DNA from 3 places in the Methylovorus sp. MP688 genome. Region 3 is predicted to be linked to each of the others. Evidence: predicted binding sites of a transcription regulator. Region 3 holds the regulator's gene; each other region holds the start of a gene.
What was found. Region 3 encodes sigma-54, which starts transcription at its own class of promoters, with help from an activator protein. Its sites were predicted from a motif close to TGGCACNNTTCCTGCT; they were not measured.
Positions count from the first base shown of each region.

Region 1: msuE (FMN reductase) is a predicted target of sigma-54. The motif match lies at 4,765-4,780, and genes of this name have one in related genera.
Region 2: ssuD (FMNH2-dependent alkanesulfonate monooxygenase) is a predicted target of sigma-54. The motif match lies at 5,118-5,133, and genes of this name have one in related genera.

Region 1 covers NC_014733.1:2,023,082-2,032,741, forward strand. The annotation lists gene MPQ_RS09590 (branched-chain amino acid ABC transporter permease) at 10-891, opposite strand; gene MPQ_RS09595 (ABC transporter ATP-binding protein) at 938-1,708, opposite strand; gene MPQ_RS09600 (AMP-binding protein) at 1,705-2,946, opposite strand; gene sfnG (dimethylsulfone monooxygenase SfnG) at 2,970-4,067, opposite strand; gene msuE (FMN reductase) at 4,110-4,706, opposite strand; gene MPQ_RS09615 (SfnB family sulfur acquisition oxidoreductase) at 5,153-6,388, shown strand; gene MPQ_RS09620 (CerR family C-terminal domain-containing protein) at 6,575-7,252, shown strand; gene MPQ_RS09625 (efflux transporter outer membrane subunit) at 7,249-8,697, shown strand; gene MPQ_RS09630 (efflux RND transporter periplasmic adaptor subunit) at 8,694-9,660, shown strand, end outside.
Region 2 covers NC_014733.1:2,034,280-2,043,939, forward strand. The annotation lists gene MPQ_RS09635 (efflux RND transporter permease subunit) at 1-1,675, shown strand, start outside; gene MPQ_RS09640 (amidohydrolase family protein) at 1,717-2,628, opposite strand; gene MPQ_RS09645 (acyl-CoA dehydrogenase family protein) at 2,675-3,877, opposite strand; gene ssuD (FMNH2-dependent alkanesulfonate monooxygenase) at 3,887-5,032, opposite strand; gene MPQ_RS09660 (acyl-CoA dehydrogenase family protein) at 5,470-6,678, shown strand; gene MPQ_RS09665 (sigma-54-dependent Fis family transcriptional regulator) at 6,750-7,802, shown strand; gene ribA (GTP cyclohydrolase II) at 7,789-8,415, shown strand; gene MPQ_RS09675 (EAL domain-containing protein) at 8,428-9,660, opposite strand, start outside.
Region 3 covers NC_014733.1:224,755-234,414, forward strand. The annotation lists gene ptsP (phosphoenolpyruvate--protein phosphotransferase) at 1-835, opposite strand, end outside; gene MPQ_RS01030 (HPr family phosphocarrier protein) at 843-1,112, opposite strand; gene MPQ_RS01035 (PTS sugar transporter subunit IIA) at 1,105-1,512, opposite strand; gene rapZ (RNase adapter RapZ) at 1,563-2,399, opposite strand; gene hprK (HPr(Ser) kinase/phosphatase) at 2,416-3,381, opposite strand; gene hpf (ribosome hibernation-promoting factor, HPF/YfiA family) at 3,464-3,793, opposite strand; gene MPQ_RS01055 (RNA polymerase factor sigma-54) at 3,821-5,275, opposite strand; gene lptB (LPS export ABC transporter ATP-binding protein) at 5,300-6,022, opposite strand; gene lptA (lipopolysaccharide transport periplasmic protein LptA) at 6,079-6,636, opposite strand; gene lptC (LPS export ABC transporter periplasmic protein LptC) at 6,617-7,372, opposite strand; gene MPQ_RS01075 (HAD family hydrolase) at 7,382-7,906, opposite strand; gene MPQ_RS01080 (KpsF/GutQ family sugar-phosphate isomerase) at 7,908-8,906, opposite strand; gene MPQ_RS01085 (cation:proton antiporter) at 9,171-9,660, shown strand, end outside.

The sequences.
Region 1 (9,660 bases), 1.1 Mb from region 3:
GCTGCTCTCCTACACGCGCTCGATGGCACGTTCGCCAAAAATACCCGCCGGCCGCACCAGCAAAAACACCAGGGCCAGGACATACGGGAACCAGTTTTCAATGCCACCGCCGATGATGGGGCCGATAAAGACCTCCGCCAGTTTTTCCGAGGCACCGATGATCAGGCCACCCACAATCGCCCCGCCAATCGACGTAAACCCGCCGATAATCAGCACCGGCAAGGCCTTGAGCACCACCAGCGACAGGGAAAACTGCACGCCGAGGCGCGCGCCCCATAACAAGCCCGCCACCAGGCCGACAAACCCGGCCACCGCCCACACGATCAGCCAGATACGCTGCAATTTGATGCCGACCGCCAACGCCGCCAGCTGGTCATCGGCCACGGCGCGCAAAGAAATCCCGGTGCGGGTCTTGTTGAACAGCCAGGATAAAAAGATCACCAGCACGCCAGCCACGCCTGCCGCAAAAATATCAAACTGCGACAGCAGCATGCCGCCCAGTTCCAGCGGCTCATCGCTGATGCCAAGTTCCAGCCCATGCACCTGTGCGCCCCACACCGCCTGCGCCAGCCCTTCGATCATGTAACTCAGCCCCAGCGTTGCCATAAACAGCGTAATCGGCGGCCGGTTAACCAGCTTGCGCAGCATGAAGCGTTCAATCGCCCAGGCCAGCACCACCATGGTCAGCAGGGTGATGGCAAAGGTCAGCCAGAACGGAATGCCGCGCTCCAGCAGGCTGACAAAGGTCAGCGCGGCAAACAGCACCATGGAGCCCTGGGCAAAGTTGAAAACGCCCGAGGCCTTGTAAATCAGCACAAAGCCAATGGCGAGCAGCGAATACATCACGCCCGCCAATAGCCCGCCCAGCAATACTTCAAAGAAAAATTCCATTTCGTTTTACTTTCCCCTGAGGGTGACCAATCGTGTATGAACCTGCTTAATGCGATGTCCCCAGATATGCCGCGATCACGTCCGGGTTCTCGCGCACTTCCTGCGGCGTGCCATCGCCAATTTTCTTGCCGTAATCCAGCACCACCACGTGGTCCGAGAGATTCATCACCACGCCAATATCGTGTTCAATCAACACGATGGTGGTACCGAACTCGCGCTGGGTATCGAGAATAAAACGGCTCATGTCGGCTTTTTCATCGTGGTTCATGCCAGCCATGGGCTCATCCAGCAGCAGAAGCCGGGGCTCGGCCGCCAGCGCACGCGCCAGCTCCACCCGTTTTTGCAGGCCATAGGGCAAGGTGCCGACGATGCTGTTGCGCCAGGGCTGTATGCGCAGAAAATCAATGATCTCTTCGGCGCGCTGGCGCTGGATCACTTCATCGCCCGGCGCCCGGCCGATATGCAGCGCCTGCTCCAGCCAGCTGCCACGCACCTTCAGGTTGCGACCGGTCAGCACGTTATCCAGCACGCTCATGCCCTTGAACAAGGCGATGTTCTGAAAGGTGCGGGCAATGCCGCGACGCGCCGCCGCATGCGGCTGCATGCGACGCAAACGGGTACCGGCATAAGTGATGTCGCCGATATCCGGCTGATACACGCCATTGATCACATTCAACAGCGAGCTTTTACCAGCGCCATTGGGGCCGATCAGGGCGCAAATTTCGCCCTCTCGCACGGCAAAGCTGATGTCGGTAATCGCCTTCACGCCTTTGAATGACAGCGAGATATGGTTCAGCTCAAGCAAAGGGCTGCTCATGATGGAATCCCCGCAGTATTGATGGCAGCAGCAGCAAGGCTGGGACTGGCTTGCACTTGCAGCGATGAGGGACCGCGTTTGACCACGCGCGCCCTGCCGCCCTCCAGCACATACCAGTAGGCATGCTCTTCCCAGTTGCGAATCTCGATGCCCAGGCTACGGAAAAAGCGCAGTGAAGATTCCGGCAAAGGCTCGCCCACCAGCAAGGGCACACGCGTGCGGCTGAAACCGATGACATCGCGCAGCGGGCTGATCACCAGCCACTGCGCCAGCGTCAGCGACAGACTGAAGCGCCGGTTAGACTTCGCTGCAGGCTTCAGCGAGATGGGCGGCGGATTGCGCGCGGCACTTGAGGTGCGCAGGGCCCAATCCACCAGGCGTCGCCGCCAGGTACCGGCTTGCGGCAAACGCTGCTGCACCAGTGATTCCAGCCGCTGATAGGTCTCGCGTGTGCCAGCCACCAGCGTGGGGCCCAGCTCGCGGCGGTCGTTATCGCGCGTTGCCAGGTTTTCCGGGAAATTCAACCTGAACCCGGCCAGCAGCCAGGGTGCCAGCAGGTAACGCGCGTGACCGCTGGCAGCAAATGCTCGCGCGGCCAGCGCCTCATCCGCTACGCTCAGATTCTCCTGCCGCAGCAGGCGACGGCCTTCATTCAGCAGCTCGTGGTGGCTGATCGTCTGCAAGTGCACCAGACCTCCCGCATCCAGCCGGTGAAAGGCAAAGGCATGATCCACCGGAGCAACCAGCGGTGCCTCGTGCAAGGGCGCTGCCGCGAGCTTGAGTGCATCGGCGTAATCCAGACGCGACGCCTGCGCATCGCCCGCCAGACCACGACGGTCAGCGTAAATCACCAGCCGCGGGGCAAGCTCAGCCTCCGCCAGCAACGCCACTTCATCTTCGCCCTCGGCAAACACAAAGGCCGGACGCAGCTTTTGCAGCAGCTGCACGGTCACCGCACGCTCCACCAGCAGGTCCACTGGCGCGGCAAAGCCGCCCAGCCATTGCGCCGCCAGCTGCAGCAGCAAGGCCTGTGGCCGTGGATGGCTTAGCAGAAACAGCGCATCACCCTTGTTGAAACCGCGCTCACGCAAGACGGCAGCGAGCTGCAGTACCTCGCGCTGGGCATCCTGCCAGCGCAAGGCATGCCAGATGCCCAGCTGCTTGTGGCGGATGGCGACATCGGCTCCGCGCTGCTCGGACTGCGCCCGCAGCAGGCTGGGCAGCGTATCGTTGCTCATGGAATAGGCCTGCCTTTTTCTGCTCACGCGGCCAGGGCAACCTTGCCAGCTTCGAGTTCGCGCACCAGCGGCAAGACCTTCTCACCGAAGTAAGCAACCTCTTCCTGGAAGTGCAGGAAACCCGACAACACCAGATCCACGCCCACCGCCTTGAGTGCCACAATGCGCTCGGCAATTTGCTGTGGGGTGCCAATCAGGTTGGTCTTGAAACCATCGTTGTATTGCACCAGGTCTTCAAATGTCGATTTGGCCCAGTTGCCTTCGCCTTCAGGGCTGGATTTGCCCGCCTGCTTTGCAGCATCACCAAAGGCATTGACCGCCTCGGGATTGGCCTTGGCAATAATCTCGGCCAGCACGGCCCTGGCTTCTTCTTCGGTATCGCGTGCAATCACAAAGGCATTCACGCCGATCTTGACGCTGTGGTTATTGGCCGCAGCCTTGGCGCGGATATCGTCAATCTGCGCCTTGATGCCTTCCACCGTATTGCCGTTGGTGAAGTACCAGTCGGATACCTTGGCGGCCATGTCACGTGCAGCACGCGAGCTGCCACCCTGAAACACTTCAGGTTGCTTCAATGGCTTGGGTTTCAGCGAGTAATTGTGGAAACGGTAGAAATCACCGTGATAGCTGAAGTCATCCCTGGACCAGATGCCTTTCAGCGCCTCGATAAATTCCTGCGAGCGGCGATAGCGCTCGTCATGCTCCAGCCATGGCTGACCAATCGCCACGAACTCGCCCTTGAACCAGCCCGAGACAATGTTCACGGCAATGCGGCCGCCACCGGTGAGGTGGTCAATAGTCGCAATCTGCTTGGCGACCACGGCGGGGTCCCACGGTCCCGGCAAGATGGCAGCAATCACATTCAGCTTTTCGGTAGCCGCCAGCAAGGCATGCGAAAACGACACGGACTCATGCTGATATTCGGCACCGTAACCGGCGGTAAAGCGGATCTGGCTAAGGGCATAGTCAAACCCCGCCTTTTCGGCAATCTGTGCCAGCTTCTTGTTGTATTCAAAATCCCAGCTGGTGCGCTGCTCGATATTGCTGACGACCAGGCCGCCGCTGACATTGGGTACCCAGTAAGCGAACTTGATGGGGGCTTGTTGCGAAGGTGTGCTCACAATAAATTCCTTTCGTAAATAAGGTCGTGATATGCGAATAAATCAGGAAGCGCTGGCAACCAGCTTGGCGGTGGCTTCTGCCGCTTCAGGCGTGGCCAGCTCGCGGTGCTTCAAAAAAGGCAGTGCGCGCTCAATGGCCAGGTCGATGCGCTTGTCCAGCGCTTCGTTGCTGATCTTGTAGTTGGTGAATTCGCTCTCGATGGCATACACGCCCACTGGCAATGTCAGCGACTGGAAGAAGCTGAACATGGGGCGCAACTGATGCTCGATCACCAGCGAGTGGCGCAGGCTGCCGCCGGTAGCGGCCAGAAGCACGGGCACATCAATCAGGGATTCGTAATGCACCAGGTCAAACAGGTGCTTAAGCAGGCCGGTGTATGAACCACGGTAGACCGGGGTGGCAAAGATCAGCACGTCGGCGCTCTCGATATCGTCAATCGCCTTGCGCACAGCGGGCTTGATGCTGTCATAGTTGAGCGAAGCACCAAGGTCGGGGCCCAGTTCGCCCAACTCAATCAGCTTGAGTTCAATCGGCAGGTGCTTGCCCAGCCGCTCGGCGATCTCCTCGACCAGTGTCAGGGTACGGGAGGGACGGCTGGTACTGCCTGCAACAGCCGTGACTTTCAGTTTCTTGCTCATGGTGACTCCTATTGTCAGGTTCGCGGCTCCAACAAAGAGCCACACTCCCCTGACTAATAGCAGCAACCGTGCCACCTTAATTTATTTATTAAATTCATATACTTAATAAAAATACGTCACTGCCTGACCTGTTGCATATGCCGCCTGCATGCTGACCGGCTGCTGCTCAATCAGCAGGTTTTTGCTGAAATCTGATCAAAGGTTGGGGATTTTCTGGCGTTTTCGGGAGAGATTTGGCGGTTTAACGCCCTGGATGCGGGGTAATCTGCTGATCTGGCAGCAGCCGGACAGCAGCCTGCTGCTACAGCCGCGCTTCACAACATCGCCTGCAAAAATATACGTTAAAAATCATAGACATATTTGCTGGCACGCTCTGTGCAATTCCTGATGCAGATGGCCTCGCAGCCACATTTTTATCTTATGTTTATTCATGATCAGGAGTTTGTATGACAACAGCATCGGTATTGCACAAGGAAACAGAGGCCGCGATAACGTCTCGCCCCCTTGCCCATATCATTAAATCCGACGAGGAAGCGATTGCCGTCGCCCACCAGGTCGCCGCGCACATTGCCAAGGAGGCCGCCGTGCGCGACGCCGAGCGCCGCCTGCCACGCGCAGAGCTGGATTACTTTTCGCAAAGCGGCTTGTGGGGCATTACCGTGCCCAAGGAATACGGCGGCGCGTTTGTCTCCAACAGCACGCTGGCAGAGGTGATTGCCATCGTGGCGGAAGCCGACCCCAGCATCGGCCAGATCCCGCAAAACCATCTTTATATGGTCGAAGGCCTGCGCCTGGATGGTACGGAATGGCAAAAGAAGTTTTTCTTTGATCTGGTATTGCAAGGCGTGCGCTTCGGCAATGCCTTCTCCGAGATCGGCACGCGCACGGTGAATGATGTCAAAACCCGGCTGACCCCGACCGAAGGCGGCTACCTGCTCTCGGGCAAGAAGTTTTACTCGTCCGGTGCGCTGCTGGCGGACTGGGTTCCCGTCGTTGCCAAGGATGAAAATGACAACACCGTGGTCGCCTTCGTGCAGAAAGGCAGCAAGGGCCTGACCATCATTGACGACTGGTCCAGCTTTGGCCAGCGCACCACCGCCAGCGGCACCACGGTGCTTGAGAATATCTTCGTGCCCAGCGAATACGTCTTGCCGCACCATCTGGCGTTTGATCGGCCCACCCCCATGGGCCCGATTGCGCAAATCATCCAGGCCGGGGTTGATACCGGCATTGCCCGCGCTGCCCTGCGCGACACCTTGCACTTTGTGCGCAACCACACCCGCCCATGGATCGATACCGACCTCGAGCATGGCTACGAAGACCCGCTCACGCTCAAGGACATCGGCGATATCCAGATACGCGTGCATGCCACCGATGCGCTGCTGAAGCGCGCAGGCGAATTCATTGACACCGCCCAGAAGAACCCCAACGAAGACACCGTGGCCGCCGCCTCCATCGCCGTGGCTGAAGCCAAGGTGCTGAGCACCGAAACCGCCCTGCTTGCAGGCAGCAAGCTGTTCGAGTTGGCAGGTACCCGCTCTACCCTGGGTGAATACAACCTGGATCGCCATTGGCGCAATGCGCGTACCCACACCCTGCATGATCCGGTGCGCTGGAAGTACTACGCCGTCGGCAATTACGTGCTGAACAAGGTCAATCCGCCGCGTCACCCCTGGATTTAACATCGTCATCAGTTCTGCAACCCTGGCTGATAAGACGCCTGGCGGGATATCCCGGCCAGGCGTTTTTTTTGCTGAGGCAGGGAAACCCGCCTTGCATAAGGCCGCACTTAAATCTTTGTAAAGGTTATTGATCAAACGTTTGTTTGATGTATGATCCCAGCTCGTCTATTGTCTGGTTGATGCCTCATGTCACCCCCCACCCCTCAAACAGCAAGCCGCACCGACGGTGCGGAAGCGCGGCAGAAAATCCTGCTCTGCGCCCTCAAGCTGTTCGCTGAAAAAGGCTATGCCAAAACCAGCGTGCGGCAGATTGCGCAGGCCGCGCAGGTCAATGTATCTGCCATCAGCTATTACTTCACGGATAAAGCGGGTTTGTATCGCACGGTGTTTTCCATGCCGGATCTCATTGCGCGTCCCTGCGAATTTGCTTTTTCTGCCACCGGCCTGTCCTTGGCTAGCGCTTTGCAGCAGTTCTTTGTGGAGTTCTTCCAGCCCCTGAAAATGGGCGATGTGGTGAACGATGTGGTGAAACTCCGCCACCGCGAGATGCTGGAGCCGACCGGTGTGTGGGAGCAGGAAATAGAATGCGAAGTGAAGCCACATCATCTCGCCATGGCGAAGCTGCTCTGCCAGCACCTGGGCGTAAATGAGCCGGATGATGAGATTCGCAGCCTGGTGATGGCCTGTTTTGGCATGGCCGTACATATGTATATCGGGCAGAAGGTCATCCGCCATATGTCGCCACAGCTGGTGGAAAACCATGCCGCGCTGGATCGCATGGCGGAACGCTATGGCCGCTATGCGCTGGCCATGGTGCTGGACGAAAAGGCCCGCCGCGCGGGCGCCGGGGAGCAAGCATCATGAGCGCGACATCACGCAAGATCATCCTCTCGGCGCTCATGGCGAGCTTGCTGGCAGGCTGCCAGGGCTGGCCCATGGTGGGGCCCGATTACCAGAAACCCAAGACGGTAACGCCCGATACCTGGCAGGTACAGACTCCCGTGCCAGCCGCCCAGACCGCGGACTGGTGGCGGCAATTCAATGACGATGTGCTGCTGGAGATCATCACTGCTGCCGAGCGCAATAGCGCCAGTGTGGCCGATGCCTACAAGAATATCGCGTCTGCTCGTGCCAATCTGGTGGCGGCGCGTGCCATGGGTTTTGATGGCCTGAGTGCCACGCCATCGATCAGCCGCAAGGCTTTCTCCTTCGGCGGCGATCCTACCCTGCTCACGCAGCAGCAGATCAGCTTTGATACCTCGTGGGAGATCGACCTGTTTGGCGGCTTGCGCCGCGAACGCGAATCCTCACTGGCCGATTACGATGCCAAACGCAATCTGCTGCAGGATGCGCGGCTGTCCGTTGCCGCCGAGAGTGCCAAGGCCTATAACGACTACCGCTTCTGCCAGCAGAAGGTGCGGCTGTACGAGCGCTATCTGGAATCCAAGACCCGCAGTGCAGAGTTGACGGCCTCGGCCACCGCCCATGGTTTCAAGTCCGACTCTGACAATGCGCTGGCGCAAGCCACGCAGGCCCAGGCCGCCAGCGACCTCAATGACCAGCAGATGCAATGCGAATTGCAGATCAAGGCCATGGTGGCGCTGACTGGCATGGCCGAGCCACAGCTGCGCGAACGCCTGGCGCCGCGCGACTTTACGGTGCTGCAACCGGGCAGCTTTGATGTGCCCTCGGTACCGGCTGTGCTGCTGGAGCAGCGGCCCGACCTGCTGGCCGCCGAACGCGATCTGGCCGCCGCCAGCGCCCAGGTGGGTGTCAAGGAAGCCGACAGATACCCCAAGATCACCCTCAGCGGCAATATCACGCCGGTGCGCTACCTCAACTCCGGCGTCACCAATAATGCCCTGACCTGGTCTTTCGGCCCCACCATTGATATTCCGCTGTTTGACATGGGGCAGCGCAAGGCCAATGTCTCCGCCGCCTGGGAAAGCCTGCGTGCTGCGGACAGTAATTACCGCAGCAAGGCGCGCACCGCCATCAAGGAAGTCGAGCAGAAACTGCTGACGCTGCAAAGCTATAACGCACGCCAGCCCAGCCTGCAGCAGGCCGCCGACAATTACGCGCAAGCCTTGCAGGCCATCAGCCAGCGTTATGAAGCGGGGTTTGATAATGCCATCGACCTCGAAACCACGCGGCGCAATGCGCTGGAAGCCGACTATGCGCTCACCCAGCTGAACCAGAACCGCATTACTACCCTGATTGAACTCTACATTGCCGTGGGTGGTGGCTGGCAAGGTGCTGATACGCCACTTGCCGCCAACACTCCCGATTCCACCGAGAAACAACCATGAAAAACCGCGCTCCTTACCTTTCCCTGGCCCTGTTGCTGACCACTGCCTTGCTGACGGCCTGCCACCCTGGCAAATCCGGCTCGGAGGCCGGTGAAACCAAACCCGCGCTCACCGTACGGCTGGTCAGCCCGCAGGAAACGGCAGCCGCCACCAGCATCACCGCCAATGGCAACATCCTGGCCTGGCAAGAAGCCATTATCGGCAATGAAGTCAGCGGCTTGCGGCTGAAAGCGGTGTACGTCAATGTTGGCAATAAAGTCAAAAAAGGCCAGCTATTGGCCGAGTTTGACGATGAAACGGTCAAGGCTGACCTCGCCCAGAAAGAAGCGGACGCACTCGAAGCCGAAGCCAATCTGCGTCAGGCCGAGCTGGATGCCAACCGGGTAAAAGGGCTGGCGAAAGGCGCCCTGAGCGAGCAGCAGGTCGTGCAATACCTCACCACAGAACAAACTGCCAAGGCCAAGTTTGAGTCTGCCGTGGCCGCGCTGGAAAGCCAGCGCCTGCGCTTGCGCCGCACCCGTATCGTGGCGCCCGAGTTTGGCACCATCAGCAGCCGCACGGCGACCGTGGGCAGCGTGGTCAACGCCGGGGAAGAGCTGTTCCGCCTGGTGATGCAAGACAGGCTGGAATGGCGCGGTGAAGTCGGCGCCACCGAGCTTGCCAGCGTCAAGCCTGGCCAGGCCGTGACCCTGACGCCAACTGGCAGCCAGGCCCTGGTAACAGGCAAGGTGCGCGTGATTGCCCCCACCATGAATCAGGACACCCGCAACACCCTGGTGTATGTGGATATTCCGCAAGGTGTGGATGGCCCGCTCAAGAGCGGCATGTTTGCGCGCGGCAGCTTTGCCGTCGGTGAGCAGCGCGGGCTCAGCCTGCCCAGCAGCGCCGTGCTCAACCGCGATGGCTATGAATATGTATTCACGCTAAGTGACCAGCAGCATGTGGAGCGCCGCAAGGTCGTCA
Region 2 (9,660 bases), 1.1 Mb from region 3:
CGCCTCGCTGGCCGTCGCCCGCCTGATTACGCCGATGATGGCCGCTTACTTTCTCAAACCCAAGCCAGAAAAAGCCGAAACCGATGGCCGGATCACCCGCCGCTATCTGGCGCTGGTCGCGTGGTCGGTACGCCATCGCGGGATCACGGTCAGCCTGGCCCTGCTGTTTTTCGTGGGTTCGCTCATGCTGATTCCGCTGCTGCCCAAGGGCTTTGTGCCGCCAGCAGACCGCAGCATGACGCTGGTAAATATTGAACTGGCGCCAGGCGCACATCTGCAGGAGACCGCCCAGGCAGCCGAACAGGTGCGTGCGCTCGTCAGCAAAAACCCCAATGTGCGCCATGTGTATAGCAGCATAGGCAATGGCACCTCAGGCCAGGGCTTTTCGGCAGGCTCCACCGCCGAAACGCGCAAGGCCGTGCTGACCGTGGTGATGGTGCATCGCAAGGAGCGCAGCATCACCCAGCAGAAGATTGAAACCGAGTTGCGCGAGGCCTTGGGCGCATTGCCCGGCATGCGCATCAAGGTGGGTTCGCTGGATACCGGCGTCAAGATGGTGTTGAACCTGCAGAGTGACGATCCGCTGGCGCTGAGCGAGGCCACCACCGAGGTCATGCGCGGCCTGCGCACCCTGCGTAATATCGGCAATGTGTATTCCAACGCCAGCCTGGTGCAGCCTGAAGTGATCATACGACCGGATACGGCACGGGCAGCGGCCCTGGGCGTGACGACTCGCGATATTGCCGATGTGGTGCGCATTGCCACCGCGGGCGATTACGACATCAATCTGCCCAAGCTGAATCTGGCTGATCGGCAAGTGCCTATCCGCATCCAGTTTCCCGAGAATTTCCGCACGGATATAGATGCGATTGCACGCCTGACCGTCAGCGGTACCAATGGCCCGGTGCGCATAGGCAACATCGCCGACATTCACCTGGGCAGTGGCCCGGCGCAGATTGACCGCTTCAAGCGCGTGCGCAATGTATCGATCGAGGTGGAGCTGGGGCAGCGCGAACTGGGCGCGGTGTATGCCGAGGCCATGCAATTGCCCGCCATCAAGAATCTGCCGCCCAGCGTGCACATCGTGCCCTCCAGCGATGCCGAGAACATGAACGACCTGTTCCAGAGCTTTGGCCTGGCGATGGCGATTGGCGTGCTGTGCATTTATGCCGTGCTGGTGCTGCTGTTCCGCGACTTCATGCAACCCTTGACCATCCTCATGGCCTTGCCGCTCAGCATAGGCGGCGCCTTTGTGCTGTTGCTGCTGACCGGGAAAAGCTTCTCCATGCCATCGCTGATTGGGCTGTTGATGCTGATGGGCATTGTGAGCAAGAACTCCATTCTGCTGGTGGAGTACGCCATCATGGCGCGCGGTCACAAACAGGATGGCCAGAATCCGCCATCCCGCTTGGAAGCGCTGATCGATGCCTGCCGCAAACGCGCCCGCCCCATCATCATGACCACGCTGGCCATGGGTGCTGGCATGGTGCCAATTGCCATGGGACTGGGGGCCGACCCCAGCTTCCGCTCGCCGATGGCGATTGCGGTGATCGGCGGCCTGATCACCTCCACCATCCTCAGCCTGATCGTGATTCCCGCCGTGTATACCTTTGTGGATGATGCCGAGCAGTGGCTGAGAACCCGCTGGCAGAAGCGTAGCAAGACAGCAAGTTAACCCCGCCATGCCGGGCCGAAATGCGGCCCGGTATTGTCATATCAGGCCGTCGCCGCGCTCGCAGCTTTTGCAGTCTTCTGGCGCGGCGCCGATGCCGCCAACAAATCCACTCCCAGCAGGCGGGCAGCGTTCTGATAGAACACCTTGTCCAGCACCTCGTCCTTGAAACCCAGCGCTGCAAAGTCCTGCACGGTCTGCTGCATGGCGCGGAACGGGTAAGACGAGCCAAACAGCAGCTGGTCTGCCAGGAAACTGTTAGCCGCCTCCACATACAACTGTGACCCCGGCTGAAAGATATACATATCCGGCACCAGGTAGATATTGTCGTAGCGGAAAGCCGCGCCCACGATCTCGTTCACATAAGGGTAATAGCCGTGGAAGCAAATGATCTTGAGCAGCGGATAACGCCGCGCCAGCCGGGCCACCGCCGCCGGTTGCGCATAGGCAAAATCGGGCGTGGTGGGGCCGGACATCAGGCATACCGGCACGTCAAAATGCAGGCACTCCTCATACACCGGGAAAAACACCGGATCATCCGCCTGCAAGGCAGGCTCGCCAAAGCCGGGCTCGATATTGATGGCGCGAAAGCCAAAGGTATTGATGGCGCGGTTGATTTCCTCAATCGCGCTTTTCTCGCCGCGCTGCTGAATATCCACTGAGCCCAGGCCGATCAGCTTGTCGCTATGGCCGACCAGCGTGGCGATTTCATCGTTGCTGATGGTGAGGCTGGGCGTTTCGCGCCCCACCACCACCGCCTTGCTGATCCCGGCCGCCTCAATCTCGGCCAGATAGCCCTCTATGGTGTAAGAACGGCGAAAGTGCTCCGGGTCGTGAGAACCGACGCGGCGATTCAGCCATTTGGCAGTGTCATAGGCGGGCGTGCCGGGCGTGGCGCCAAAAAAGTCGTGCAGGTACGCCGGACGGCTACGCATATCGATAATGGGTTGTGTCATGGTGCTTTCTTTGATTTCGGGTCTGGTTTGTTTTATGGGGCAGGCATCAGGAGTAAAAACTCGCCGTCGGGTACTGGCCGTTCAAGGCCCAGTCGCCGAGATCCTTCAGCTTGTAATCCACCGGATCATGCAGGGTGTATACGCGCAGGTTGCGCCAGTAGCGGTCCAGCCGCAGGCGTGCGGTGGTGGCGCGTGCGCCCGCCACCTCAAAGATGCGCGAGGTGACATCCAGCCCGCTGCGGGTGATGTTGACCTTGGCGGCAAACACCGCCAGCGCCACCTGGCCGCGCTCTTCATCGCCCAGCGTCAGGTCTTTGGCCCAGGCGGCATCAAGCAAGCTGGCGGCATGGTCTGCCAGCACCCGCGAGGCTTCGAGGCTGGCCCAGAATTCGCCGTAATGCAGCAAGGTGTAGGGGTCCTGCTGCACGGACGAGGCGAGTGAGCCCGACCACACCCGCGAACTCTGGCGCGTGTACTGACTGGCTTCGGCCAGTGCGCCTTCGGCGATGCCCTGGTAGATATTGGTAAATATCAGCTGGGCCACCAGCGAACGCAGGCTGGAAAAAGGCGAGCTCAAGGGGCCGGGATTCATCAATAGCTCATGGGCTTCCACCCGCAGCTCGGTAAATTCCGCGCTGCCACTATCGGTCTGGCGCTGGCCCATGTTGTCCCAGTCGTTATTGAGCTTGATGCCAGCGCGGCCAGTTGGCACCGCCGCCACCAGAAAACGGCCGGTATCGGCTTCAATGGCGGACACGATCAGGCGATCTGAGTCGGTCGCGCCCGAGCAAAAGCTCTTCTGGCCGCTGAACAGGTAATGCTCGCCCTGCGGAGTGGCGATGGTACGGTTATCCAGCGGGTTGAGCGCATTGCCCCACCACAGGTTTTTCTCGGCGGTTTCGTGCCACAGGTGTTGCCACTGGGCCTCGGTGGCATACAGCCGCACCGATGCCAGCATCAGAAACTGAAAGGCAAACACCTGGGCGATGGAGCTATCGGCCCGGGCAATGGTGCGGATAATGCGGTAGAGCTGCGACCAGTCGCCGCCCAGGCCGCCCCACTCCACCGGGACCAGCAGCTTGAGCAATCCGCTCTGGCGCACCGCCTCGCGCTGGGCGTAGGGCGTGCCGCCTTGCACATCGCGTTCAGCCGCAGTTTTTGCCAGGTAGGCGGCAAGCTGGTCGGCGCGATGTTGTGGCGACCCTTCAAATACAGGGGGCACGCTGACTTCATTGGCTATCGTATTCATGCAGATCTTTCAGGAAGCGGAGACTTGAGGGCCGCGATTGGGCAGTGCTTCGCCAAACGGGCCGGTCAGATTGGTTTTGATGGCGGCCTCGCTGCCGGCCTTGACGGACAGTGGCAGCAGGGGGAACAACAGCTCCGCCACGCGATAAGACTCTTCCAGATGCGGATAGCCCGAGAAAATGAAATGGTCGATGCCGAGATCGGCATATTCCTTGATGCGATCTGCCACCTCCTGTGCACTGCCCACCAGCGCGGTGCCCGCGCCACCCCTCACCAGGCCGACACCGGCCCACAGGTTGGGGGACACCACCAGACGGTCGCGGCGGCCACCATGCAGGGCGCTCATTTTCTGCTGACCGACTGAATCAAAGCGCGCCACCGCCGCCTGGGCGGCAGCAATGGTTTCGTCCGTCACATGCGAAATCAGCTGGTCAGCGGCTTGCCAGGCTTCTTCCGAGGTTTCGCGCACGATCACATGCAGGCGTATGCCAAACTTCACGCTGCGGCCCTGGGCGGCAGCGGCGGCGCGCACCGTCGCAATCTTCTCGGCCACGGCGGCAGGTGGTTCGCCCCAGGTCAGATAGACATCAATATGTTCTGCCGTCAGATCAATCGCCGCTTGCGATGAGCCGCCGATAAACAGCGGCGGATAGGGTTTCTGGAAAGCGCCGGTTGGCAGGCTGGCATCCTTCACGCGGATATAGTCACCTTCCAGGCTGATGGTCTCGCCTTGCAGCACCGACTTCCATACCTGCAGGAACTCGGCAGTTTCGGCATAGCGTTCGTCGTGCGACAAGAAGCTGCCATCGGCCTGCTGCTCGGCGGGGTCGCCACCGGCCACCACATTCACCAGCAGACGGCCACCGGAAATGCGATCTAGCGTGGAAGCCATGCGGGCAGACACGGTGGGCGAGGTAAACCCCGGGCGCACCGCCACCAGGAATTTCAGATCACGGGTTTCGTTCACCAGCGACGCGCTCACCACCCACGGGTCCTCGCACGAGCGCCCCGATGGCACCAGCACGCCCTCATAACCCAGGCGATCGGCGGCTTGGGCAATCTGTTTCAGGTAGCTGTAGGTGGCGGGCCGGGCACCGTAAGAGGTACCCAGGTAACGCTGGTCGCCATGCGTGGGCAAAAACCAGAATATCTGCATCGCGTGTCTTTCTTTACAAGTATGGCTATACAAAATGACGGGGAATTCCGGGCACATCCGAAAACGGGATGGCTGCACAGTGTTCAGCAAAGAGCATGCCATTGGGGATAAGCGCGGTTTTATGGGGGATTTCAGGCAGAACTGTTGCAAATGTGCTGCTCAATCAGCAGAGGATTGACTTGTGTGCTGAATGAGCAGCAACTCGGCAGGATTTGCCTGCAGCGCTGAGGGATGTGGCCGTCGCGTAAAAAAAACGGCCGCTCTGGTGACACAGCAGGCCAACCCGCGCCACATATGGGTTTGCCAGGCACAGGATGAAAAGTCTGCATGCAGACCCCATTGCTGCCACAGCAGCATATCGATATGACCAACAAGTATTTTGGGCTGGCATGTTATGTGCTGTATGGTTTATATAACAGCAAGCAGGAATATAACTTTTGGCTATACATCAACCTTCTGTACATGCGTTCTACCCTGAGCTTGAACCCAGAACGCCGCTGGAAATCGCCCGTGCCCTGGCGAAGGAATTCGCCCTGACGGCCATTGAGCGTGACCATATTGGCGGTACCCCGAAAGAACAACGCGACGCTATCCGCGCCAGCGGTTTGCTAGCCATGGCGATCCCTGCTCAATATGGAGGTCTGGGTGCCGACTGGCAGCAAACCCTGCAGGCCATACGCGAATTTGCCAAGGCCGATAGCTCGCTCGCCCATGTCTTTGGCTTTCAGCATCTGATGCTGGCCACGGTCAGGCTGTTTTCACAGCCGGACCAATGGGAACGCTGGTTTGAGCAAACCGCCCGCCTGCAATGGTTCTGGGGCAATGCGCTCAATCCGCTGGATACCCGCACGGTGAGTCGTCCTTTCAGCCACTGGCGCGAGTTTTCCGGCAAGAAGAGCTTTTGCTCAGGCGCGCTGGATTCGGAAATGCTGATTGCCTCGGCCATTGAGCAATCAGACGGCGCGCTGGTGATTGCCGCCCTGCCTACCGGCCGCAGCGGCATCACCGTGATTCAGGACTGGGACAACATCGGCCAGCGCCAGACCGATAGCGGCAGCGTCAACTTTGAAAAGGTGCGGGTAGAAACCCACGAGGTGCTGGCTGACCCCGGTCCCTTGAGCACGCCGTTCTCGTGTCTGCGGCCATTGGTCGCGCAGCTGATACTGACCAATATCTACCTGGGCATTGCGGAAGGCGCGTTTGAAGACGCCAGACAATACACCCTGCACGAAGCACGCCCCTGGCAAGGGGCTGATGTTGCCAGCACGGATGCCGACCCTTATATCCTCGGGCATTACGGCGATTTCTGGGTCGGGCTGGAAAGCACGCGCGCCTTGTGCGATCTGGCCGCCACACGATTGGATGAAGCATGGAGCAAAGGAAACCTGTTAAGCGATGTTGAACGCGGCCATGTGGCTGTCAGCATCAGCACGGCCAAAGTGATGGCGACCCGCGTGGGGCTGGATATCACCAGTCGTATGTTTGAAGTCGCAGGCTCACGCGCCACCCATGCCGGATTGCGACTGGACCGCCACTGGCGCAACCTGCGCACGCATACCCTGCATGACCCTCTGGATTACAAGATAAAGGAGCTGGGGCAATGGGCACTGAAACAGCAGTACCCCACCCCCACGTTTTACTCATGAATATGCTGAATACACGACATTTTGAATATTTCCCGGACGATCCGATAGAAACGGCTGTAAAGGACGACTCGATGAATTTACTGACACTCCCGAACTCGCAGGCGCTGACCACCTCGATTCGAGCGACGGCCCAGGTGTTTGAAGACCCCAAATCAGTGGCGCTGCTGGCCCGCATCAAGATGATTGCGCCCAGTGACGCCAATGTGCTGATCATAGGCGAAACCGGCACCGGCAAGGAACTGATTGCGCGTTATGTGCATGAGCTGAGCCAGCGCAAGGGCAAGCCCTTTGTTGCCGTCAATTGCGGGGCGTTTTCAGAAAGTCTGGTCGAAAGCGAACTGTTTGGCCATGAAAAAGGCGCCTTTACCGGTGCCTTTAGCGCCAAGGCTGGCTGGTTTGAAGCGGCAAACGGCGGCACCCTGTTTCTGGACGAAATCGGCGACCTGCCACCCAGCATTCAGGTAAAGCTGCTGCGTGTGCTGCAAGAGCGTGAAGTGGTACGACTCGGCGCCCGCAAGGCGACGCCGATTGACGTACGGCTGGTAGCCGCCACCAATGTGCGGCTGGAAGAAGCCGTGCTGGCGGGGCATTTCCGCGAAGATCTGTTTTACCGCCTGCGCGTGGCCCATCTGGAGCTGCCCACCCTGCGCAACCGCCCCGGCGATATCCTGCCGCTGGCCGAGTATTTTGTAACGGAATACCGCCGTCGACTCGGCTACGGCGAGATCACGCTGGATGAGCACGCCAAGGCCAAGCTGTTGAGCCATGCCTGGCCGGGCAATATTCGCGAGCTGGAAAACATCATTCACCACGCCCTGCTCATTTGCAAAAACAACATTGTGCGCAGTGAAGACCTGCAGTTGTCGTCGATTTCGCTGCATCGCCCGCGCGAAGCCGAAAGCACGGGGCGGGATGCCCATCAGTCGCAATTGCAGGAAGTGCTGCATGCCTACTTTGAGACCGGCGCGCCTGACCTGTTTGAGCAGCTGGAAGACACCATCGTCCGCACCGCCTACCAGCATTGCCACAACAACCAGGTACAAACCGCCAAACTGCTCGGCATCAGCCGCAATATCGTGCGGGCCAAGCTGATCAAGATGGGGGCGATCAATGCGCTCAAGTGAGGCGCTGCGCTTTCCCCCTGTCGCTGGCCAGCGCGTGGAACGCGTCGCCAGCGCGCCTTTGCCCACGCGGCATGGCCAGTTTGATTTGCATGTGTACCGCGAAGCGGATAGCGGGATCGAGCATGTGGCCCTGGTGGCGGGCGAGGTGGCACATCAGCAGCAAGTGTTAGTGCGCCTGCACTCGGAATGCCTGACTGGCGATGTGTTTGGCTCCAGCCGTTGCGATTGCGGTGAGCAATTGCAGCGCTCGCAACAGCTTATCGCCGATGCCGGACTAGGCGTGGTGGTCTATCTGCGCGGGCAGGAAGGCCGTGGCATAGGCCTGGCGAACAAGATACGCGCTTACCATCTGCAGGATCAGGGGCTGGATACGGTAGAAGCCAATCTGGCCCTGGGCTTGCCGGTGGATGGCCGCCGCTATGATGCGGCGATTGCCATACTGCATGACCTGCAAGTGCGCTCGGTGCAATTGCTGAGCAACAACCCGGACAAGCTGCAATGCCTGGCAGAAAGCGGGTTTGCCCCCAGCCAGCAACCGTTGCGCATGGTCGCCGGACCTCACAACCAGCAATACCTCGACACCAAGCGGCTAAAACTCGGCCATTGGCTATAACCCGGCCTGCGATTAATGCGCAGGGGCTTTGCGCCAGTCCCGCACAAAGGTCATGAACTGATCAAAAGGCAAGGCCGGCGAGAACAGATAGCCCTGGGCAAAGTCACAGCCTGCGCGCTTCAGCAGTTCCAGCTGGGCTTCGGTTTCCACGCCTTCGGCAATCACGCGCATGCCCAGTCTGTGCGCCATATCCACAATTACTTCGCATAGCACCATGTCGTCATTGCCGGCGCCCAGATTCTGCACGAAGGAGCGGTCGATTTTGACAAAGTCGATATGAAACTTCTTGAGATAGGCCAGCGAGGAGTAGCCGGTGCCGAAGTCATCAATCGAGGTGGCAATACCGGCATCACGGAATTGGGTCAGGGTGGCTTTCACCTGATCTGACGCTTCCAGCAGCAGGCCTTCGGTGATTTCAATGGCCAGACATTCCGCAGGCAGGCCTATCTGGTCGAGATAGGCTTGCCAGGTCTGCAACTCCTGGCTGCTCTGGAATTGCAGCGGCGACACATTGATGCTGACCTGGAAGATGGTCGCATCCACCACATTGCCATCAGGCGGCACACTGCGCGATGCCAGCGATTCCTGCACCAGCGTCACCGTATCGCGTGCTGACTGGCGGAACACCCAGTCGCCCATGCGATTGATCATGCCAGTCTCTTCTGCCACCGGAATAAACTCGAACGGCGGCACCAGTCCGCGTGTGGGATGCTGCCAGCGCACCAGCGCTTCGGCCTTGTGTATCTCGTTGGTCGCCAGATCGACAATCGGCTGGTAGTACATCACCAGCTCGTGCCGGTTGAGTGCATGCCGCAAATCATTGCTGACCTGCAGCTTGTGTGCGGCCAGCTCCTGCATGGATGGCGAGAAGAACTGGTAACGGTTTCGGCCCAGACGCTTGGCTTCGTACATGGCCTGGTCGGCATATTTCATCAGCGTTTCCACATCCCGGCTGTGCTCGGGGAAAGACGCAATACCTATACTGGTGGTCACATACACCACGTGGTTCTCAATGGTGAATGGCAGCGATACCTGGCGCAGAATGCGCTCACACAGCCACTCCACCTGCTGCTGGTTTTGCACATTGGAAAGCACAATGGTGAATTCATCGCCACCCAGACGTGCCAGCAGTGTGCAATCGCGGGCGACGGCGGCGATACGCGCGCCGGTTTCCACCAGCAGCTTGTCACCGATGGAATGCCCTAGCTGATCGTTGATCTGCTTGAAGTTATCCAGATCGAGAAA
Region 3 (9,660 bases):
CATCCAGCGTCACCGCCTTGGTGAGCTTGAGGCGTTTCAGTTTTTGCTGCTCGATTTCCCATTGTTCCTGCCGCAGCTTGTATTCGGCAAGGGTGTCCTTGTCCGGATTGACAATGACCACGCCCTGGTTGCCATCGACGATGATCAGTTCGCCATCGCGTACCAGGGTGCGTGCTCGTTGCAAGGCAACGATGGAGGGAATATTGAGGCTGCGCGCCAGAATCGCCGTATGAGACGTAGCACCGCCGACATCGGTGATGAAGGCGGCAAACTGGTGCTGCTTGAACTGAATGGCATCAGCCGGGGAAAGATCATGCGCCACCAGAATGATGGCACTCTCCTGCGAGCGTAGCGGCACCTGGCTCGGGTGCCCGAGCAGCACCTTGATAATCCGCTCGACGACCTGAATCACATCCTGTTTGCGCTCGCGCAGGTATTCGTCTTCAAATTTTTCGAACTGGGCAACGAGGTCTTCCATCTGCTGCTTCAGCGCCCATTCGGCATTGCAGCCTTCCGCCTTGATCATCTGCTTGGGCGTTTCAGACAGCGCGTGATCCTGCAGGATCATCAGATGCGTGCTGATAAAGGCGCTAAGCTCAGGCGGCGCTTTTTCCGGCAGCAGGCGGCGCACGGTTTCCAGGTCGTGCTTGACGGTTTTTACTGCCTTGTCAAAACGGGTAATCTCGTCGGCAATAAGGGCCTTGGGCACCTGAAAATGCACCACTTCAAGCAAGGCATGTGAGACGAGATGGGCATGACCGATGGCAATGCCGCTGGACACGCCAACGCCGTGGATGGAAAAACTGACTTTGGAAGCGGGGCTGGGGGCGGCCACGATGAATTTATTCCGGTTCGCCAAACTTGCCCGAGATCAGGGTCACCAGCGCCTGCATGGCGGCCTCTTCATCGGCACCATTGGTTTCTAGCACGATCTTGCTGCCTTTGCTGGCGGCCAGCATCATCACACCCATGATGCTCTTGGCATTGACTCTTCTACCGTTGCGCTCGATCCAGATTTCACTGCCAAACTGGCTGGCGGTTTGCGTCAGCTTGGTAGATGCGCGTGCGTGCAGGCCGAGCTTGTTGATGATTTCTATTTCTTGTTTAGTCATGATGCTTGCATGCTTCCTCAGTAAAATGGATAACGCCTTCGCTACCCCCGCTCAATGCTTTTTGTACCAATAGCTGAATATCCCCGTTGCGGTACGTCAGTGTGCGCACCAGCATGGGCAGGTTCACCCCGGCGACACCTTCCACCCGTCCCGGCTTCAGCAATTTGCCCACCATATTACATGGGGTTGCGCCGTAAATGTCCGAGAGGATGAGCACGCCATTGCCTTCATCCAGTTCATCCACCAGTTGCTGCGCCTGTGGCAGCATGGCGGCCGGATCATCGTGGGTGCCTATGCCCAGTTGCTTGAGCAGTGGCGGGCGTGTGCCCATCACATGGCTGGCGCAATGTATCAGGCTCTCACCCAATGTGCCGTGCGCAATAATCAGTATACCTATCATGAAAGCGTCCTGTTGCCGGGGCCCGGCATCGTGAATTTAAACAAGCCTGTCTACTCTAGCTCGCGGTGCCTGATCAGCACTTTTTGTTGTTTGTCCTTGAAATACTGGCTCAGCTGCTCGACGAAAAACACCGAGCGATGCTGACCGCCAGTGCAGCCGATAGCGACGGTCAGGTAGCTGCGGTGATCGCCATCAAAGCAGGGTAGCCAGCGCTCCACATAGCCGCGTATATCCTGCAGCATCTCCAGCGCCATGGGCTGTTGCCGCAAAAAGTCCTGTACCGGTGCATCTTTGCCGGTGAGCGGGCGCAATACCGGGTCGTAATGCGGGTTGGGCAGGCAGCGCACGTCAAACACAAAGTCGGCATCCAGCGGTATGCCATGCTTGAAGCCGAAGGAGACAAACAATAACGTCATGCCGGTGCTTTGCTGCACGACAAAATCGCGCACCCAGTTGCGTAAAGTATTGGCGCTGAGGTTGCTGGTGTCGATGCGATGATCCAGATTTACCAGCCGGTTCAGTAGCTGCCGTTCGTATTCTATGCTCTCGGCCAGTGTGGTTTTTTCATCGCTGAGCGGGTGCCGGCGCCGTGTTTCGCTGAAGCGCTTTACCAGGGTTTCGGCGTTGGACTCCAGGTAAAGCACCTGCACCGAGATGCCTTTGTCGCGCAGCGCCTGGATGTTTTCCGGCAAGGTTTCCAGCGCTGCGCTGCGGGTGTCTATGCTGATCGCCACGCGCTGCTGGGTGGCAGGTGCCAGATGCTCGGAAATCTGCGGCAGCAAGGTGGCGGGCAGATTGTCTATGCAATAAAAACCAGCGTCTTCCAGAGCGCGCAACACAATGCTTTTGCCTGAGCCGGAAAGGCCAGTGACAATGATGAGACGCATATTGCTGGTGGCCACGCTAGCTCTCCACTTGCTGCTGGCGCTTCATGGCTTTGCTCATCTCGCGATGCTGGCGCTGCATGAACTGCTTGGTGCCGTTAATGCCGCGCAGCAACAGCATGTGGTTGCGCACGGCGACTTCGACCAGCACCGCAATATTGCGGCCGGCCGCCACGGGAATCATGACTTTGGGGATTTTTACGCCCAGGATTTTTTCGTGATGCGATTTGATCTTGAGCCTGTCCAGCAGTTGCGGCGCCAGAGTATCGGCCATCTCAAGCTGAATGATGAGATCGAGCGGTTTGGTGGGCTTGACGGCATTGTCACCAAACAGGGCACGGATGTTGAGGATGCCGAGGCCACGCACTTCAAGGAAGTCCTGCAGGATAGGGGGGCAGCGCCCTTCAAGCCGGTCCGGCGCAATCCGGTAGAAATCGACAATATCATCCGCCACCAGACGATGTCCGCGCGAAATCAGTTCCAGCGCGAGCTCGCTTTTACCAATGGCCGGGTTGCCCTTGATCAGGATGCCAAAGCCCTGCACTTCAATGAAAACACCATGGGAGCTCTCGGATTCGGCGACGGCTTGCGCCAGATAATGGCTCAGGACATCCATCAGCCCCGGGCTGCGCATGGGTGAGGTAAACAAGGGGGTTTGAAAATCATCCGAGGCTGCATTCAGCTCGGCGGGTGGTTTTTCACCATTGGCGACGACAACGGCGGCCAGGTCGGTGGAAAACAGATTGTGGATGGCTTTCTTGAGCTCTGGCTTGGGCAGGCTGCGCAAGTAATCCATCTCAGCACAGCCCAACACCTGCACGCGGTTGGGGTGTACAAAATTCAGATGCCCGATCAGTGCCAGCGAGGGCTTGGTCACCGTTTCACTGGTGAGCAGGTTTTCGCCGCCATTCAGCCCGGAAACCCAGGTGAGCTTGAGATTGCGGCGCATATCCCGGTAAAGCTGTGCAACACTGATGGTAGCCATATGATTACCTTATGTTCGGCAGGGACAAGGCGACTGGCGATATGTAAGACAACACGCCTTTGCCTTGTCCCCGGTTAGACCTTTATTCCGCAGCCGCCTGGTGCTTGAGGGCACCGTTGGCCTTGTGATGGTCGCTTACTTTTTCCTTGTGCTTCAGAACCTGGCGATCCAGCTTGTCAGCCAGCGCGTCAATCGCGCCGTACATGTTTTCACCGCTGCTTTCGGCATGGATATCGTGACCCGGCACATGAATGGTGGCCTCCACTTTCTGCGCCAGCTTCTCTACGCTCATGGTGACTTTGACGTCAATCACATGGTCGAAGTGGTTACTCACGCGCTCAAGCTTGCTCTGCACATATTCGCGCAGGGCTGGGGTAACGTCGAGATGGTGTCCGGTGAGATGCAGGTTCATGATTTACTCCTTCAGGTAAAACGCAGATCAAAGCGATCTGCGCTGGTTGGCCGCGGGTATCTGCAAAGACTCGCGGTATTTGGCAATGGTGCGACGAGCAACCACGATGCCCTGTTTACCCAGGATATCCGTGATCTGGTTATCCGACAGCGGCTTTTTCGGGTTCTCTTCGCTGACCATTTGTTTGATCAGGGCGCGTATGGCAGTGGCGGAACAAGCGCCCCCGGATTCGGTAGCCACATGGCTGCCAAAGAAATATTTAAGCTCGTAAACTCCGCGTGGGGTGAGCATGTACTTGCGCGTGGTAACGCGTGACACCGTGGATTCGTGCAGGCCCAGCTCATCGGCAATCTCGCGCAGCACCAGGGGGCGCATGGCGACCTCGCCGTGCTCAAAGAAATTGCGCTGGCGATCCACAATCGCCTGAGAAACGCGCAGGATGGTGGAGAAGCGCTGCTGGATGTTCTTGATCATCCACTTGGCTTCCTGCATCTGGCTCATCAGGTATTGGCTCGAGCTTTCGCGGTTGCGCTTGAGGATGCCGGCATACAGCTGGTTGATGCGCAGCTTGGGCACGACTTCGTCGTTCAGATGGGCCAGCCAGACACCTTTGATTTTCTTGACCACGATTTCATGCTGAATGTAATGATCAGACGTGATTTTGCTGAATTCACCACCTGGGCGGGGATTGAGTTGCAGCACCAGCTGTTGCACTTCGCGCAATACATCATCGTCGCAGGCCAGCAATTTTTTCAGTTTTGCGTAATCGCGGGCTGCCAGCAGGGGCAAGTGCGTTTCGGCAACCTTGATGGCGAGATCCACATAAGGCGTATCTGGTGGCAAGGCGCGCAATTGCAAGGATAGGCATTCTGCCAGATTGCGCGCGCCTATGCCGGGTGGGTCCAGGTTCTGGATATGCTTGAGCGCCGTCTGCAACTCCAGCATGTCGATTTCGAGCTCCGGTGGCAGCATCTCGGCCAGCTCTTCCAGCGACTGCTCCAGATAACCGTCGTCGGTAATGGTATCGACCAGCAGCATGGACAAGGTCTGGTCGCGCTCGGACAGTGGCAACAGTTTGAGCTGACCTAGCAGATGATCGCGCAGGCTGAGGCTGACCGCTTCCTGGTAGCTGAAATCATTGTCATCGTCATTGCCGGAGCTGCTGTCTTCCCAGCGGTTGCTGCCGCTGCTGCTGCCGAATTCAAAATAGTCATCGCCACCAAATTCATCCTGGCGGGGAGCTTCCTCCGGTGTGGCGGCCACGCTGGGCTCAGGGGCTACTGGCGCCGCAATGAAGTTGTCGGGGATTTCCAGCGGTTCTTCGATCTTGTCAGCGCGTTCCAGCAATGGATTCGCCTGCAGTAGGGTTTCCAGCTCCTGATTGAGCTCCTGCGTGGATAGCTGCAACAAACGGATGGACTGCTGCAGTTGCGGAGTCAGCGCCAGGTGTTGCGAAAATTTGAGTTGTAAGCTTTGCTTCATACGTGGGGGCCGCCAAATGTGTGCTTAGAGGCGGAAGTCCTTACCAAGATACACTTCTCTTACGCTATCGTTGTGAATAATTTCGCTGGGCTTGCCTGCCGCGAAGACGCGTCCTTCATTGACGATATAGGCGCGGTCGCAAATACCTAATGTTTCCCGCACGTTGTGGTCGGTGATCAGCACGCCGATATTGCGTTCGGTCAAAAAGCGGATGATCTTCTGAATGTCCAGCACGGCGATGGGGTCGATGCCGGCAAATGGCTCATCCAGCAGAATGAAGCTGGGGTTGGTGGCCAGGCAGCGGGCGATTTCAACGCGACGGCGCTCACCGCCGGACAGGCTGACCGCCATGCTGTTGCGGATATGCGTGATATGCAGTTCCTGCAGCAGCGATTCCAGCTGGTTTTCCATCTGTTCCGGCGCCAGTTTCTGCAACTCCAGAATCGCCATGATGTTTTCGGCCACCGTCATCTTGCGGAAAATCGAGGGCTCCTGCGGCAGATAGGCGAGGCCCAGGCGCGCACGACGGTGTATGGGCAGACGGCTCAGATCCTTGCCATCCAGCAGAATGCGGCCATCATCCAGGGCCACCAGCCCCACCATCATGTAAAAGCTGGTGGTCTTGCCTGCACCGTTAGGGCCCAGCAAGCCCACCACTTCGCCGCTATTGAGTTGCAGCGAAATATCCTGCACCACCGTGCGGGATTTATATTTCTTGCGCAGACCTTCTACGATTAATTGGCTCATGTTTACTCAGGTATATCGTGTTGCACGCCAGACTGACGGATTGTCAGCATGGCAGGTTAATTGGCCGTCGCGCCATCGGTGCCAGCCGGTTTTTTCTTGGGCTGAATGACGGCACGTACACGCCCGGTCGGTGTGGCAGGCGTTGCTGCCTGGCTGCCACCGCCAATCACCTCGGCATATTCGGCATTGGCGTCATACATGATGTAGTCACCATGCACGATGTCATCGCCTTTTTTAACCCAGGCCTTGGTGTAGAGCTGTACCTTGTCCATACGTCCATCGTACTCGATACGTTGACCGCTGCCTTCCATATATTCGTTTTTACCTTCCATTTTTTGCTTGAAGGTGGAGGGCGTCTGCGGATTACCGTAGGTCGTGCTGTGCTGAAAGCCTTCTTTGTCCTCGCGCACCACCAGCTTATCGCCACGGATGATCAGCGTCCCCTGGGTGAGGATTACATTGCCGGTGTAGATGCTGGTCTTTTTGGCATCATTTACGGTGACGGCATCTGCTTCCAGATTGATGGGCTTGTCCTTGTCCGCCTTTTCGGCGTGTGCAGGCAGGCAGGCCATCATCAAAAGTAGCGGCAAAAAGCTACGGGGCAGGGTTGTCATATTTTCTCCGAATCCGGGCTTGGTTATTGGTACTGGTACTTCGTTTCGCCTGTGTTGCCTGTTTTTTAGCGGGGCTGGCGCTGGCCTTGGCATTTTTCTGTGGTGCCGCCTTGCTGGCTTTCGCTGGCGTGCTGGCAGGGGCTTTGCCAGCGGCTTTTTTTGTCACGCTGGGCGAAAGGTAATGCGCCCGCACGCGGCCACGCAGGTTGACGGTCTGGTTTTTCTTGTTGAATACCATACCGTTGGCATGAATCACCGTTTCCGGTGCCTGAGTGATCACCACAGGTTTGTCTGTCACGGCCACTTCCTGCTTGGGGAACATCTTGAGGTACTGGGTACGTACCATCATTTCCCCTTTATCCTTGGATGCCTGGCGAATGACGATCACATTATCCATGAATTCCACGGTCTCGCCATCGCTGGAGACGTTGCCACGCTGGCCTTCAATCTGCGTGTAAGGCTTGTTGACGGCATACTGCGTAAACCGGGGCCGTTCAAGTTCGGTGGTGTCATCATCCGGGTAATGCTTCATCTTTACCGCTGCCAGCACATAGGCCAGCGCACCGTTCACATTGGTCCGCGTCGTGACAAAGTTGTCCAGAATGTAATCCGGGTCATGGCGCAAATTGGCATCCGGCCGCCGCTCGGGAGGCTGAACACTGCGATCTATCCAGAACGTGAGCAGCGCCAGCAGGGCGAGCAGCACGAGCGGAAACACGACGGTTGGACGTCCCAATATCAATCCTTACTTCAGGAACCGGGCCATCTGTGCGTCAAAGGTGCCTTGTGCTTTCATCAGCAGTTCGCACACTTCACGCACGGCACCGTGGCCCGCAGGGCGGCTGGTGATGTAATGCGCATACTCTTTCACCAGCGGCATGGCATGCGGCACGGTAATGCCGAGGCCACCATAACGAATCGGGGGGATATCAATGACATCATCGCCCATGAAGGCGCATTCTTCGCGGCTGAAGCCAAATTGCGCGCGGACTTCATCAAAGGAGGCCAGCTTGTCGTCCACCCCCTGATGAAAATGCAGAATGCCGACATTGGCGGCGCGCTTGACCACGACCTGGGATGTGCGGCCAGTGACGATCGCCATGTGCACGCCGGTGGCTTTCAACAATTTCATGCCCAGGCCATCATGCGAGTGGAAAAATTTGTATTCCTGGCCGTCGTCGCCCAGTCCAAGGCCGCCGTCGGTCATGACGCCGTCGACATCGAATACCACGAGTTTGATGCGCTTGGCGCGTTCTTCTACGGACAACAATTCAAACCACCTTTGCAATAAGAAGATCGTGCATGTTCAATGCCCCGATCAGGGTTCCCTGCTGATCGGTGACCAACAGGCTGGTAATTTTTTTCTGCTCCATGATGGCAACCGCATCGACTGCCAGTTGCTCCGGGCGGATTTGCTGCGGCGATGTGTGCATCACATCCCGCATGTAGGTGCTGTTTATGTCCACGGCATTCTCGAATGCCCGGCGCAAATCGCCATCGGTAAATACCCCAACGGCATGCTGCTCCGCATCGACAATCGCTGTCATGCCGAGGCCTTTGCGCGACATTTCCAGCAAGCCTTCTTTCAGGCTGGCTTCAACTCCCACGCTGGGGATGGCATCGCCTGTGCGCATCACGTCGCGCACATGCAGCAGCAGTTTGCGGCCCAGCGTACCCCCCGGGTGCGACAAGGCGAATTCCTCGGCAGAAAATCCGCGCTGATCCATGACGGCAATCGCCAGGGCATCACCCAGTGCCAGCGAGGCGGTGGTGCTGGCGGTAGGCGCCAATGCCAGCGGGCATGCTTCTTCGGTAACGTGGGCATCCAGGCTCACATCTGCCGCTTTCCCCAGCGTTGATTGCGGATGGCCGGTGATGCTGATCAGGCGCGCGCCCATGCGCTTCAATGTGGGCAGTATCACGCGTAACTCATCTGCCTCGCCGGAGTTGGACAGGGCAATGACCACATCCTTGCCGGTAATCATGCCCAGGTCGCCATGGCTCGCCTCAGCGGGATGAACGAAAAAAGCAGGTGTACCTGTACTGGCAAACGTGGCGGCGATTTTGTTTCCGATATGACCGGATTTGCCCATGCCAGTCACCACAATGCGACCCTGGCATTGTAAAATGAGTTCGACGGCACGCGTGAAGCTGTCATCCAGCCTGCGGGCTAGTGCTTCCACCTCGCGTGCTTCAATTAACAGGACTTCCCTTGCCAGATCAATCGGCGTTTTGCTTGCACCGATTTTTCGTATTTTTGATGGTTCCATACCCGGCAAGTATAAAAGGGAATGTCCGACGAATAAAGGATTTATACGTAATCCATGCCGACTTTTGATAAAGTCGGCATAAATTTTGCCTGTAGGTTTTTTCAAGGGGAGGCGTGCATGAAAAGGGTTGTGTCTGAGGATCAAGCCAGCTGCCGGAAGATATCGATTGACCGTCTATGCATGACGGTCGGCCTTGTCTGCTTTCTCTTGTCTTCCACTCCAGACAGACCTCTTTAAATGTTGAGTTCCTTCAAAGCTATTTTAATGCACGATACCTTACCCGCTATTCTGATCCTGCTTACCAGCTCGGTGCTGGCTGTTGCCCTGTTTCGTGCCTTGCGCCTGCCGGCCATGCTGGCTTACTTCCTGGTCGGGCTGGCCCTGGGGCCGCATACCTTCGGCATTTTGCCGGATACGGAAGCCAATCGTGAGCTGGCCGAGTTCGGTATTGTATTTCTGATGTTCAGTATCGGGCTGGAGTTCAGTCTGGCCCAGTTGTATGCCATGCGCAAAACCGTGCTCGGCCTCGGCGGCATGCAGGTGCTGCTGACCATGCTTGCTGTCATGATGGCCTGCATTGCCTTTGGCCTCAGCTGGGAAACCGCATTTGTCATCGCCGGTGCCCTGTCCATGTCATCGACCGCGATTGTGTCGAAAATGCTGGTGGAAGGCCTGGAGCTGAATTCGCGCCACGGCCGTCTTTCCATTGGCGTGCTCTTGTTCCAGGATATTGCCGTGGTGCCCATGCTGGTGC